2 regions of the Mesorhizobium sp. M1182 genome follow, and region 2 is predicted to be linked to the other one. Evidence: riboswitches for the same ligand, from Rfam matches in the RefSeq annotation. Region 2 holds a riboswitch; the other holds the start of a gene.
The links. Region 2 has a riboswitch for cobalamin ahead of metE (5-methyltetrahydropteroyltriglutamate--homocysteine S-methyltransferase). Riboswitches for the same ligand answer to the same signal wherever they lie in the genome.
Positions count from the first base shown of each region.

Region 1: another riboswitch for cobalamin. It lies ahead of NKH33_RS10990 (DUF1636 family protein); the one in region 2 lies ahead of metE (5-methyltetrahydropteroyltriglutamate--homocysteine S-methyltransferase).

Region 1 is NZ_JAMYMD010000007.1:33,850-40,839, forward strand. Features, by position in the region: gene NKH33_RS10970 (NADH-quinone oxidoreductase subunit C) at 1-473, opposite strand, end outside; gene NKH33_RS10975 (NuoB/complex I 20 kDa subunit family protein) at 479-1,060, opposite strand; gene NKH33_RS10980 (NADH-quinone oxidoreductase subunit A) at 1,051-1,416, opposite strand; gene NKH33_RS10985 (winged helix-turn-helix domain-containing protein) at 1,752-2,951, shown strand; cobalamin riboswitch at 2,981-3,184, shown strand; gene NKH33_RS10990 (DUF1636 family protein) at 3,223-3,657, shown strand; gene cobW (cobalamin biosynthesis protein CobW) at 3,654-4,694, shown strand; gene NKH33_RS11000 (cobaltochelatase subunit CobN) at 4,713-6,990, shown strand, end outside.
Region 2 is NZ_JAMYMD010000024.1:51,192-58,181, reverse strand. Features, by position in the region: gene NKH33_RS23665 (trans-sulfuration enzyme family protein) at 1-593, shown strand, start outside; gene NKH33_RS23660 (dihydrodipicolinate synthase family protein) at 646-1,548, shown strand; gene NKH33_RS23655 (FMN-binding negative transcriptional regulator) at 1,582-1,800, shown strand; gene metE (5-methyltetrahydropteroyltriglutamate--homocysteine S-methyltransferase) at 1,899-4,244, opposite strand; cobalamin riboswitch at 4,340-4,540, opposite strand; gene NKH33_RS23645 (hypothetical protein) at 5,096-5,350, shown strand; gene NKH33_RS23640 (helix-turn-helix transcriptional regulator) at 5,668-6,501, opposite strand; gene NKH33_RS23635 (MFS transporter) at 6,564-6,815, opposite strand.

The sequences.
Region 1 (6,990 bases), on a different contig from region 2:
TAACGCACCTCGACGAAGCCGGTCAGCGGAAAGTCCTTGCGCAGCGGATGGCCTTCAAAGCCGTAGTCGGTCAGGATCCGCCGCAGATCGGGATGGCCCGAAAACAGCACGCCGTAGAGATCGTAGGTCTCGCGCTCGAACCAGTCGGCGCCGGGATATATCCCGGTGATCGACGGCACGAGCGTCTCTTCGTCGGCCTGGACCTTGAGCCGGATGCGGATATTCTGCTTCGGCGACAGCAGGTGATAGACGACGTCGAAGCGCTTTGCCCGTGACGGATAATCGGCGCCGCAAACGTCGATGATCGAAATGAACTGGCATTTCGGGTCGTCGCGCAGGAAGGTCACCACCTCGATCAGGTCGCGCGGCTCGACCGAGATAGTGAGTTCGCCATAGGCGAGCACCGCCGCGCCGATCCGGCCGATCAGCTTCTCGCCGAGATAGGTCGAGAGGTCATTCAACGCCTGGGTCATGCCGCTCACCGCTCGATCGTGCCGGTGCGGCGGATCTTCTTCTGCAGCAGAAGGATGCCGTAGAGCAGCGCTTCGGCGCTCGGCGGACAGCCGGGCACGTAGATGTCGACCGGCACGATGCGGTCGCAGCCGCGCACCACCGAATAGGAATAATGATAATAGCCGCCGCCATTGGCGCAAGAGCCCATCGAGATGACGTAGCGCGGCTCCGGCATCTGATCGTAGACCTTGCGCAGCGCCGGCGCCATCTTGTTGGTCAGCGTGCCGGCGACGATCATGATGTCGGACTGGCGCGGGGACGCGCGCGGCGCGACACCGAACCTCTCCGAGTCATAGCGCGGCATCGACGTATGGATCATCTCGACGGCGCAGCAGGCGAGGCCAAACGTCATGAACATCAGCGAGCCGCTGCGCGCCCAGGTGATCAGCGCCTCGGTCGAGGTGACGAGAAAGCCCTTGTCGGCGAGCTCGTTGTTGATCTCCAGGAAGAATGGATCGTCGGACCCGACCGGCCTGCCGGTGTTGGGGTCGATGAGGCCCTTGGGCTTCGGCGCGACGAGCGTACCGGAACTGTCGTTCAATCCCATTCCAGCGCTCCTTTTTTCCATTCATAGGCAAAGCCGATGGTCAGCACCGCCAAAAACACCATCATCGACCAGAAACCGAGCATGCCGATCTGGCTGAACGACACCGCCCAAGGAAACAGGAAGGCCACCTCCAGATCGAAGATGATGAACAGGATCGACACCAGGTAGAAGCGGATATCGAACTTCATGCGGGCGTCGTCGAACGAGTTGAAGCCGCACTCATAGGCGGAAAGCTTTTCCGGATCGGGGTTGCGGTAGGCCACCAGGAACGGTGCAGCGAGCAGCGCCAGCCCGACGATCAGCGCCACGCCGATGAACAGGACGATGGGCAGGTACGAACCTAAAAGTGCGTTCATGCTGCAGTTTCCGTTGGCGGCCAATCCACTCTGATTACAGCACCGGACCCACTTGCGGAAGCGTGACAGTTTAACCACTGAACCGTTTTAAGGGGGCTCTATGCTGCAACGCGGCGAGGGTTAGCGCAGCGCTTTCGGCGAAGCAAGTCAAACCTTGTTCAAATCGCGGTGCTGGACGGCATATCCGGGAAAACTGGTCCGATCCGCTCCTGTTTGATTTCCTTCACTTTTTACTCCACTTTTCTCTCCTGACATGGATGCCGCCAAAACCCTGCTAGCATGGCACGGAATCGCAGGTCATTTTCTCTGTCTAAAATCCTCCGGATGCCGCCTTCATGAAGGAAAAAATCTCGCTTGCCACGGCCCGCCGCATCGCGCTCGCGGCACAGGGATTCAATGACCCGCGACCCACCGGCACGCCTGACCGCCGGCATCTGGCCCGCGTGCTTGCCCGTACCGGCCTGCTGCAGATCGATTCCGTCAGCGCCGTGGTGCGCGCCCACTATATGCCGCTCTATTCGCGGCTTGGCCCCTACAAGCTGGCGCTGCTCGACGACGCCGCCGTAACGCGCAAGCGCATGGTCTTCGAATATTGGGCGCACGAAGCCTCCTTCTTGCCGGTCGAGACCTATCCGTTGATGCGCTGGCGCATGCAGCGGGCCGAGTGCGGCGACGAAATGTACAGCGGATTGGCCAAATGGGGCCGCGAGCACGCCGCCTATATCGAAGACATCTATCGCGAGGTCGCCGAACGAGGCCCGATCGCGGCGTCGGCTTTCGAAGGGCAGAAGGGTTCGGGCGGCTGGTGGGGCTGGAGCCATGCCAAGCACGCCTTCGAATGGCTGTTCTGGGCCGGCCGCATCACCACGGCGCATCGCCGCGGCTTCGAACGGTTCTACGATCTGCCGGAGCGCGTGCTGCCGCCAACAATACTGAGTCTGCCAACGCCCTCCACCGAAGACGCTCACCGCGAATTGCTGCGCATCTCGGCCCGCGCCCACGGCATCGCCACGGCAGGAGACCTGCGCGACTATTTCCGCCTCTCGCCCGCCGACATCAAGGGCCGCATCGAGGAGTTGGTCGAGGCCGGCGACCTGTTGCCGGTGAGCGTCGAAGGCTGGAACAAAACAGCCTATCTCCACAAGGACGCCCGTTTGCCGCGCAAGATCGAGGCGCGCGCCTTGCTCGCGCCGTTCGATCCTGTCGTCTTCGAGCGGTCGCGCACCGAGCGGTTGTTCGATTTCCACTACCGCATCGAGATCTACACGCCGGCCGAAAAGCGCCGGTATGGCTATTATGTGCTGCCATTCCTGCTCGGCGACAGCATCGTCGGGCGCGTTGACCTCAGGGCCGACCGCCCGGCCGGCGTACTGCGCGTTCATGCCGCCTATGCGGAGCCCGGCGCCTCGCTGCAAACCGCAGCCGAGCTTTTCGAAGAATTGAAGCAGATGCAGGGCTGGCTCGGCCTGGAACGCATCGAGGTGACCGCTGCCGGCGACCTCGGCCGGCCGCTCGCGGATATCGCCGCGCCATAGACGTGCGTTGACACGACTGCCCCCACAAGCCTAAATCCGTTCCAGACGGTCCCCTGCCCGCAACGGCAAGGGCCAAGAGGGAATGCGGTGCGAAATCTCGATTTCAAATCCGCGGCTGTCCCCGCAACTGTAAGCGACGAGCCAAGGCCGAAAACCACTGGGATGTTCCCGGGAAGGCGGCACCCAGGCGATGACCCGCGAGCCAGGAGACCTGCCGTCTAGGACATAAGAATCCGATCGCCTGGCGGGTTTTCCGGGCAAGGAGCCTGATTTGGAACGCGACAGCAGTTTTCCGGCTGAGACAGCGGATTTATTGTCCGGCCTTGGTGATTCCCCGGCCGGCGTTACCGTCATCGTCTGCTCGTCATGCCGTGACGAGACCGGTTCGGACGCTCATCCGCGCGCCGGCGAACTGCTCGCAGAGGACACGCGCCGCGCCGCTTCCAGCGAAAACATCAAAATCCGCACCGTCGAATGCCTCGGCAATTGCAAGCGCCGGCTCAGCGCGGCCATGCTGCGCGACGGCTGCTGGAGTTACGTCTTCGGTGATCTGACCACGACCAGCGGCGCCGATCTCGTCACCGGGGCAAAGCTGTTTGCCACCTCGACGGATGGGCTCATTCCTTGGCGCGGCCGTCCCGATTGCCTGAAGCGCGGCCTTGTTGCCCGCATCCCTCCCCTCGACCTTTTGAAGGACCTGACATGACCGCTGCCTCCCTTTCACGCGTTTCCTGCACCGTGGTCACCGGCTTTCTCGGCGCCGGCAAGACGACGTTGATCCGCCATTTGCTCGAAAACGCCAAAGGCAAGCGCCTGGCCATCATCGTCAACGAGTTCGGCGACATCGGCATCGACGGCGAGATTCTGAAGGGCTGCGCCATCGACACCTGCCCCGAGGAAAACATCGTCGAGCTGGCCAATGGTTGCATCTGCTGCACCGTCGCCGATGATTTCGTACCGGCGCTGGACCAGATCCTGTCGCTGACGCCGAGGGTCGACCACATCCTGATCGAGACATCCGGCCTCGCTTTGCCCAAGCCGCTGGTCCAGGCCTTCCAGTGGCCGTCGGTGAAAAGCCGCGTGACGGTGGACGGCGTCATTGCCGTGGTCGACGGACCGGCGCTGGCTGATGGCCGCGTAGCCAACGACATGGACGCCCTGCAGGCCCAGCGCGCGCAGGACGAGACGCTCGACCATGACGATCCGGTCGAGGAAGTGTTCGAAGACCAGCTCGCCTGCGCCGACCTGATCATCCTGTCGAAGAGCGACCTGATGGACGCAGCCGGCTCGGCCCGTGCCAATGCCGTCATCGGCAAGCACGTTGCGCGGGCGGTGAAGATCGTACCGACTTCGCAAGGCAAGGTCGACCCGTCGGTGCTGCTCGGCCTCGGCCTCGCCGTCGAGGACGACATCGAGAACCGCAAGACCCACCACGACGACGAGCTCGACCACGAACATGACGATTTTGACTCGTTCGTCATCGACATCGCGTCTGTGTCCAACCCGGACGAGCTCGCACAACGGGTCGCCACGGCGGCGGAGGAAGAAAACGTGTTGCGCGTCAAGGGTTTCGTCGAAGTCGGCGGCAAGCCGATGCGGCTCCTGCTGCAGGCCGTCGGTCCGCGCGTCAACCACTATTACGACCGCGCCTGGACCGCTGAAGACGACCGCCGCTCGCGCCTGGTCGTCATCGGCCTGAAAGGGCTGAACCGCCCGGCCATCGAGCGTATCCTCGCCGGCTGACCCCAGGTACGAGCCGCGATGCACATCCTCACCACCACATCCGCCTCGCTCGACGATCTCGCCGAGCCTGTCGATCTCAGGCAAACGCCTGCGGATGTCGTGGCGCTGTCCTTCACCGACAGCGACCTGGCCGGGCTGGCGGCGGCGTGGAGGGCAGATGCGCACCGCCTGCCGTCGATGCGGCTCGCCGCCTTGCGCGACCTGCGCCATCCGATGTCCGTCGACCTGTGGATCGACAGCGTCGCCCGCCACGCCAAGGTCATTCTGGTCCGCATCCTCGGCGGCTATGACTGGTGGCGCTATGGCTGCGACCAGCTCGCCGCTATCGCGCGAAATCGCGGTATCAAGCTGGCGCTGCTGCCGGGCGAGAGCCACGACGAGGATTTGCGGCTGATCGAAGGCTCGACGCTGCCGCGCGAGGAGTTGGACGGCCTGCTTGGCTATTTCCGCGAGGGCGGACCGGCAAATATGACGGCGCTGGTGCAGAGGCTGGCAAGTCTCGCTGGATCGGGTGCGGCTGTAGCCGAACCTGTCAGCGTGCCAAAGGCGGGATTTTACGAGCCGGGACTGGGGGTCGCAGAACGCGGCGTCCCCCTCCTCCTCGAGAGGAGGGTCCGGCCGCAGGCCGGGGGCGGGATCCTCTCCGAAGCGCGCCTACACAAAACGTCGACCACTGCCGTGACGACCCCACCCGGCCGTGCGGGCCACCCTCCCCTCGAGGGGGAGGGGGACGTCGTGCCAATTCTCTTCTACCGTTCGATGCTGCTCGCGGCCGATGTCGCGCCCATCGACGCGCTTTTCGAAGCCCTGCGCCACCGCGGCATGGTTCCCGTGCCTATGTTCGTCTCCAGCCTCAAGGACCCGGCGTCGCTCGCCTTTGTCGAAACCGCGCTCGCAACCCTGAAGCCTGCCGCCATCATCACCGCCACAGCTTTCGCCTCGGGTGCCGAGCCCGGCGTTGAAACCCTGTTCGACCGCGCCGGCGTGCCGGTGTTCCAGGTCATCGTCGCAACCACCCGCCGCGACATCTGGCAAACCAATCAGCGCGGCCTGGCGCCCGCCGACCTTGCCATGCATGTCGTCCTGCCCGAGCTCGACGGCCGCATCCTGGCCGGCGCCATTTCATTCAAGGGCGAAAGCGAAACCGACCCGGCGCTGGCCTTCCGCGCCTTCGCCAACCGGCCTGAGCCCGACCGCGTGGCGCAAGTGGCGAACCGTGTCGAGGCCTTCGTGCGCCTGCAGCGGACGCCGCGTGCGGAGCGCAAGCTCGCCATCCTGATCCCCGACTATCCGAGCGCCCCCGGTCGCACCGGCTACGCGGTTGGTCTCGACGTGCCGTCCAGCGTGCTGGCAATGCTGCGCGACCTCAGCGAACAGGGCTACGCCGTTGAAAGCATTCCACAAACGCCGCGCGAGTTGCTGGATGCGTTGGAAAAGGACAGCCAAGGGCTGGCATTGAAGGAGTATTTGACCTTCTCGACGGAATTGCCGCCGTCGGCCATCGCTGCGGTGGAAGCCGCATGGGGAAATCCAGAAGATGAGACAGGTTTGTGCGAGGCACCCCCCTCTGTCCTGCCGGACATCTCCCCCTCAAGGGGGGAGATTAGCAGTTCCGCCACCGGCTCTCCCTTAAGGCCCTCGGTAATTGGCGAAAGTAGAGACAACAGCGCAATCTCCCCCCTTGAGGGGGAGATGTCCGGCAGGACAGAGGGGGGCGCGACAGAACGCCAACCTTCGCTGCTGGTCAGCGAAAAACAATTCGCCTTCCGCACAGCCACCTTCGGCAACGTCACCGTGGCACTCGCCCCTGACCGCGGGCGCTCAGCCGACCGCCGCGCCGACTATCACGACCCGACGCTGCCGCCGCGCCATGCGCTGGTCGCCTTTGGGCTCTGGCTGCGCAAGTCGCTCGGCATCCATGCAATTGTCCATGTCGGCGCCCATGGCACGCTGGAGTGGCTGCCCGGCAAGACCGTGGCGCTCAGCAAAAACTGCTTTCCCGAGATAGTCACCGGTCCCCTGCCCGTCATCTATCCCTTCATCGTCTCCAACCCGGGAGAGGCAGCGCAGGCCAAGCGGCGCATTGCCGCCGTCACGCTCGGCCATCTGCCGCCGCCGCTGACCGGCGCCGGGCTGGACGAAAACCAGCACCGGCTTGAACGACTGGTTGACGAATATGCCCAGGCCGACGGGCTCGACCGCCGCCGCCGCGACCGCCTGGCGAAGCTGATCGTCGAGACGGCGGAAAAGACCGGCCTCGCCTCGGAAGCCGGGGTTGCCCAAACCGACGTCCCCG
Region 2 (6,990 bases):
ACCTCGTGCTCCACTCGCTGACCAAATACATCAATGGGCACGGCGATGCCCTTGGCGGGGCGATTCTCGGCGACGCGCAAACGCTCCGCACGCTGCACGAAACGGGCCTGCGCTACATCACCGGCGCAGCGCTCTCGCCCATGTCAGCCTTCCTGATCCTGCGCGGTCTGAAGACGCTCACGCTGCGCATGGAACGGCACAGCGCCACTGCCCTTGCGGTGGCTCAGGCGCTCGAGGCGCACCCGGCGGTGGCATGGGTGAGTTATCCCTTCCTCGACTCGCACCCTGATCAGGTGACGGCGCAAAAGCAGATGTCCCAAGGGTCGGGCATGTTGGCCTTTGGCCTCCACGCTGGGTTCGAGGGCGCGCGGCGGATGATGGACCGGCTCAACCTGATCACCCGGGCTGTCAGCCTCGGCGATGCCGACAGCCTCATCTATCATCCGGCAAGCCTGACCCGTGCTCGTCAGCCGATCCGCAAGGATGCGCATCTGGCCGATGGAGTCGGCGAGGACCTCATGCGTCTCTCGGTGGGTCTTGAAGACGTCGATGACCTAATCGCCGACCTGCGGCGGGCTCTGGACGCCTTGTGATGACCTGTCGTCCGGCCAGTCCTGCGCTCACGCACAAACCTGGAGCCTTGCCATGGCATTCCTGAGCGGTCTTTCCGCGTTTCCCATCACGCCCGCCGATCGTGACGGCCGCGTCGATACCGTTGCTCTGCGCAGGCTGATTACTCGGCTTGGCGCCGCTCAGGTCGACTCCATCGGTCTTCTCGGCAGCACCGGCACCTACATGTATCTGACGCGCGAGGAACGGCGACGGGCGCTCGCCGAGACCTTGGACGAAACCGGGGGACAAATGCCGGTCGTGGTGGGTGTGGGCGCGCTGCGCACCGACGAAGCAGTGAGGCTCGCGCAGGACGCTAAGGCCCTTGGGGCTGCCGCGGGGTTGCTTGCCGCCGCCTCTTACACCCCGCTCACTGATGACGAGGTGTTCGAACATTTCTCCACGGTGGCGCGCGAAAGTGGCCTTCCGATCGTCATCTACGACAATCCAGGAACGACGCATTTCCGTTTCACCCCAGCACTCGTCAGCCGCCTGGCAAACGTGCGGGGGATCGTCGCTATCAAGAATCCGACAGACAAGGGCGATGCGATCAAGAGCCATCTGGCCGACCAGAGGCGCACTGTGCCGGAAGGGTTCTCGATCGGCTACAGCGGCGACTGGAACGCCGCAGAGGCCATGATCGCCGGCGCCGACACATGGTACAGCGTCCTCGCCGGCATCCTGCCCGAGGTCTGCGTGAAGATCGTCACGGCGGCGCAACAGGGCGATGCGGCCGAAGCGCGACGGATCGATGCCACGCTTGCGCCGCTCTGGAGCCTCTTCAAGGAGTTCTCGAGCCTTCGCGTCGTCTATGCACTTGCCGAATTGCTCGAGATTTGCCGTGCCGACCCCCCGCGTCCCATCCTGCCTCTGCCCTCAGCAGCGAAGCGCCAGATCGCCGCCGCGTTGGAACGCTTGCCATCGGATGTCAACCGGTGAATAGCGAACCCGGCGGCCAGTGAAAGGACTATCATGTATGTACCCGCGCATTTCGATGAACCGAGCCGAGAAGTCCTCTACGAACTGATCGAGAACAGTGCACTTGGCATGCTGATAACCCATGGCCGGAGCGGTCTCGACGCCAATCACATCCCCTTCGAACTCGACACGTCACAGGGAGAAAACGGTACCCTTTACTCCTGCGCGATTAATACACGTGCCGAAGGAAAGTGCACATTCTCACTCGAGTGACTTATTTCAAAGGATGTGATCGCGTTTTGGCACATTCACAGCCGACATGCGGCAGCCGGTAACTCACCACATGGTGAGCAACCAGGAAACCTTCCGGCCTACACTTTCTCCCGGAGCGCGCGTGCTGCAGCAACCATGTTCATGAGGGCAGGGCGGACCTCCTCCCACTTGCGGGTTTTGAGGCCACAGTCCGGGTTTACCCACAGTTGGGCATCGGACAGTCGCTCGCGGGCAAGCATGACGAGATCCGAAATCTCGCCGACTTCCGGGACCCGTGGTGAGTGAATGTCGTAGACTCCGGGCCCGATTTCATTCGGATATTTGGAGCTCGTGAAGGCGTCCAGCAGTTCCATTTTCGAGCGCGACGTCTCAATCGAAATGACATCCGCATCCATTTCAGCGATCGCGTCGATGATCTCGTTGAACTCCGAATAGCACATGTGGGTATGGATTTGAGTCGCGTCCTTTACACCCGTTGAAGCGATCCGGAAGCATTCGACAGCCCAGTCGAGATAGTCGTTCCAATCAGACTGGCGCAGTGGCAATCCTTCGCGAAACGCGGCCTCATCGATCTGGATCATCCTTGCGCCGGACCATTCGAGATCCGTCACTTCGTCGCGGATGGCGAGCGCGATCTGGCGGCATGCTTCGGAGCGGGGTACGTCGTCGCGAACAAATGACCAGTTGAGAATGGTCACTGGGCCTGTGAGCATTCCCTTCACAGGGTTTTCCGTAAGCGACTGGGCGAACTGCCACCAGCGCAGCGTCATCGGATTGGGCCTCGATACGTCGCCGAAGATGATGGGGGGGCGCACGTAACGCGACCCATAGCTCTGCACCCAGGCATGCTGGGTGAAGGCGAAGCCGGACAGCTGCTCGCCGAAATGCTGTACCATGTCGTTTCGTTCGAACTCACCGTGCACCAGCACGTCCAGCCCGATCTCTTCCTGCCAGCGAATTGCAGCCTCGATCTCCTTCTTCAGGAAGGTCTCGTAGTCGACATAGCTCAGCTGGCCCTTCGCATGAGCGGCCCGCGCCCTGCGTACCTGCGGCGTCTGCGGGAAGGACCCGATGGTCGTCGTCGGGAACGGCGGCAGCCCGAGCGTGCCGGCCTGGACTCTGGAGCGCTCGGCAAAAGCGCTCTCTCGTCGCTTCATGCTGTCGTCAATGCTGGCGATCCGCCCCTCAACCAGCGGGTCATGGATCTTCGTGGATGTCACGCGAGTGGCGGCAGCCTCGGCAGACGCTTTCAACGCGCCTGCCACCGCATCCCTGCCTTGGGACAGGGCCCGGGCAAGCAACACCAACTCGTCGGTCTTCTGGGCCGCGAAGGCGAGCCACGACCTGATGTCCGCGTCGAGTTCCGTCTCCATGCGGAGGTCGATCGGCACATGCAGCATCGAGCAAGAAGGCGCGATCTCGACGCGGTCCAAGGGCCAGCCGGCGACGATCGGTTTGATGCGGTCGAGAATGGCGGGCAGGTTCGCACGCCAGACGTTGCGGCCATCGATCAAGCCAAGCGAGAGCACCAGATCCTTCGGTGCGAGCCGACCCACCGTTTCCAGCTGCTCGGGAGCGCGCACGAGATCAATATGCAGCCCGGCCAGGGGCAGAGAAACCGCGGTTTCGAGATTGTCTCCCAGCGGCCCGAAATAGGTAGCCAGCATGATCTTCAGCTCGGGCGCGGCTTTCGACAGCTGGCCATAGGCGAATTCGAACGCAGCTCGTTCGTTCGGGTTCAGATCGAGGACAAGCGCTGGCTCATCGATCTGCACCCAATCGGCGCCCGACAGCTTCAAGCTCCGCAGGAGTTGCTCGTAGACGGGCAGAAGCCGTGGTAGGAGCGCGATGGGATCGAAGCCTTCGGCAGGCGATTTAGCCAGCTTGAGGAAGGTGACCGGTCCAAGGATGACTGGGCGTGTGTGAATGCCGAGGGCTTTAGCCTCGAGGAAGTAATCAACCGGCTTCGTCGACGAAAGAGCGAACGTCTGATCATCGTCTAGTTCCGGCACAATGTAGTGATAGTTGGTGTCAAACCACTTGGTCATTTCCATCGCGGCTACGCCAGGCCGATGAGCCGCATGCTGGTGACCACCGTGCCCACAATCCTCCGTCTGACCTTGGTTGCCGCGCGCCATAGCGAAGTAGATGTCGAGTGGGACCTCGCCGCCATTCCAGCCGTAACGGGACGGAAGGGCGCCGACCATGGCTGCGGTGTCGAGCACATGGTCGTAAAGCGAGAAGTCGTTCGACGGGATTTTCGACACGCCGCGATCGCGTTGCTCCTCCCAGCTAGCGGCACGGAGCGCCTTCGCCGTCGTGAGAAGGTCGGCAGCGGACGATTTTCCGGACCAGTAGCTTTCAAGCGCGAATTTCAGTTCTCGCCGACGACCGAAGCGGGGCACGCCGAGCGTTGCTACAGGAATTTGCTGAGAGACAGTCATGCCAGACCCCGATGGTTGGGGCGTCGGTGACAAGGAAGGCGCTAGCAGGCCGGCACGAACGCCAGGCTGCAGCGGCCACCGAGACACCCCGCCCGTGGACGTAATTCGCCGTGGCAGGTCTCCTGGCTCGCGGGGTCATAGCCTCTACCCGTCTTCCCAAGGCTATTCGCCTCAGTGACATGAGTGGGGTTGGCTCGCCGCTAACAGTTGCGGGGGCAGCGCCGGCATCGCACCGGCTTCCCTCTTAGCTCCGCTGCGGCAGCGCCGTACGGAGAACCACGACGCGGGAGACAATTACAGCAGTTCGCTTCTTTGTCAACGCCGCATAAAGAAATGTTTATGTCGTTATGTGAAATTTCCGTTGGCATGTTCCAAAGGTCGCCTCGAAAGCGAAAACTGTGGAAGCCTTGAGCGGCCGGTAAATCAAAGCAATGACGCACGGCGCCCTTGTCCAGGAGGATAGGAGTTCGTCGGCTGCCGGCAGCAAACATACCGGCAAGCGCCGTGGTGCTGCTTAGCGCATCATGCGAACCACCTCGGCGTCGAACTTCGGCTCCGAGGTTTCGACCGCTTCGTTGGTGATCTGCTCGCGACCATATTCGGCTCAATGGCGAGGCTGTTGCCCATGTGGAAGCTGTTGGCCGTGATGCCCTCGGTGATATGACACAACGATTTCGGGGGGAGCACACCGAGGCCAGGCGCAGCGGCGTGTTGCGAAGTGATCGAGGCCAATGTCTCGAACTGCTTGTTCGCAGCCCACCGGCTCAAGGTAACCCGGCTCAAACCACCGGGCCAGCTCAAGTCCTGTCCAAATGAGGCCTGAGCGGCAAATCGTCGTGCACGCGCACGGTTTGGCGTTCGATCTTGTGATGCGTCTTGGGCGGACAATCGCCACGGTGCAGCGCGCAGAAGCGGTCCCCAATTGGGAAGCCGAGGGCGGTGAGGGCAAGCCAGCGCCACAGGCGGAAGGGGACTTGGACCTGTTTGCCCTGCTGGACCACAAGTTCGCGACACAGGGCCTCAAGGAGAAGACCAAGAGCGATTATGCGCGGGACCTCGCCAAATTCATCAAAAGCAGCGGGCAGTCAAAGTTCGGCGCCGATTAACATGGAGATAGCCATCGCGGCGGACCGCCCAGGCGGACCGCAAGCCGGAATACAACCGGGTGCAGGCGGCCAAGCTCGTCCACAAGATGGCGTCGGGCACACACCGGCGATGGGAGAGCGGACCGCGGAGTGCAGGAACTTCACGCCTATCCACGCTCCCGTGGACGTGTCCTGCGGCACATCGGCAGCGATATTGAGGAGGCAGTTGAGCTTCTGGTCGAGCACTCTTACCTGCCACTACCTACGCTTAACGTCATCTCGTACTGAAAACGCACCACGCAAGGTCGAGATGTAACATGCGCCCTTCGTGGATGGTTCTAAGCTTCCTCGGGCGCGGTCAATCTGTGATAACGGTCGCTTGGAACCTCCATCACCGCGACGCGATCAAGGTTGGCGTATCGCGCTCGGTAGTAACCTTCTTCCTCCACTTCGGCGAAACTACACTGGGGAACGTGAAAGGTCGCAGCTTCCAATCCGAAGAAAGTCGTAGCGGTTTCTTCATCCAAGAAGTTCCACTCATCTTCTCCGTCGTCATATGTGACGCGAACATAGGAGGCCATGCGCACGGCTTCCTGATCACCCATCTCTGCGATGATGGCATCGCATTCTTTCTTCAGCTTTCCTGAAACCTCACCCTTATCCCAGTCATCCAAAGCCCGATAGATTTCTGGATGATAATACTCTGGCATCTCCTCTACATCGTCACCGATAAGCTCAATGGTGCGGACATATTGCGGATTTATCAAGAGTATTTTGTTGTCAAGGCTCCAACAATACAGCCATGGCCTGCTTGTGTTATTTCTACGTAGATTATGAAGTTCCTTCAACTGACGTAAAATCGATTCACGCGCCTTTTCATCGATAGGATATTGGCGGCTGCCAACAGTCGTCTTGATTCTGAGCGTGCCGTATCGCGTTTCGGCATCGGCAATTGCAAACGGGCTCGTGCGCCACTCCTCGACATCAATCTTCCAGCCCAGCAGCTCCTCGACCGTGCATTTCAACGTGAGACAAAGGTCCTTGATCTGCTCGATGTTCAACTGCGTTTTGCCTGTTTCCCAACGGGCCACAGTCTGTTGCGTCGTTGCCATCTGCTCTGCCAAATCTTTTTGAGTCATGCCCAGTCGAACCCTAAGCTCTTTCATGTTCATAACTCACCTCGCGTGTTCAACACACGCATTGCGGATGAATTAATCTAACACGTCAAGCGTGTTCAAAAATCGCAGCATGTGTTTTTAGGGCGTCTTCGAGGCTCCGGCAGCCGTTCGTGACCACTTGCGCAAGACACAGGGCTGGTACACAGCACGAATGGGCGATCAAAAATTACTGCTGCGATGCTCGTCATCAGCCAAGCTGCCGCCGCACCTTCCACTAGGGTGCCAAGGTTCGAAATGAGTGCAGCCGACCATAGCGAACGGAAGGTCTTGTGCTCAAAAGGAACGAGTGAAGATGTTCTCTTCGCCATTGTGGGAAGCCTCGGGATTGACCGCGGGGCTGGATTTGTTTCGCCTCACTCAACCATGGCCTCGCCGTACAAGCCAAGCTGCCACAGTGCGCGCCTGCTAGCCCAGAAAACTTGGCGGCCTTACAGGCATGCGCAGGACGCGCGAAGCCGCTCAACTCCCCCAGATGGGTCAGCC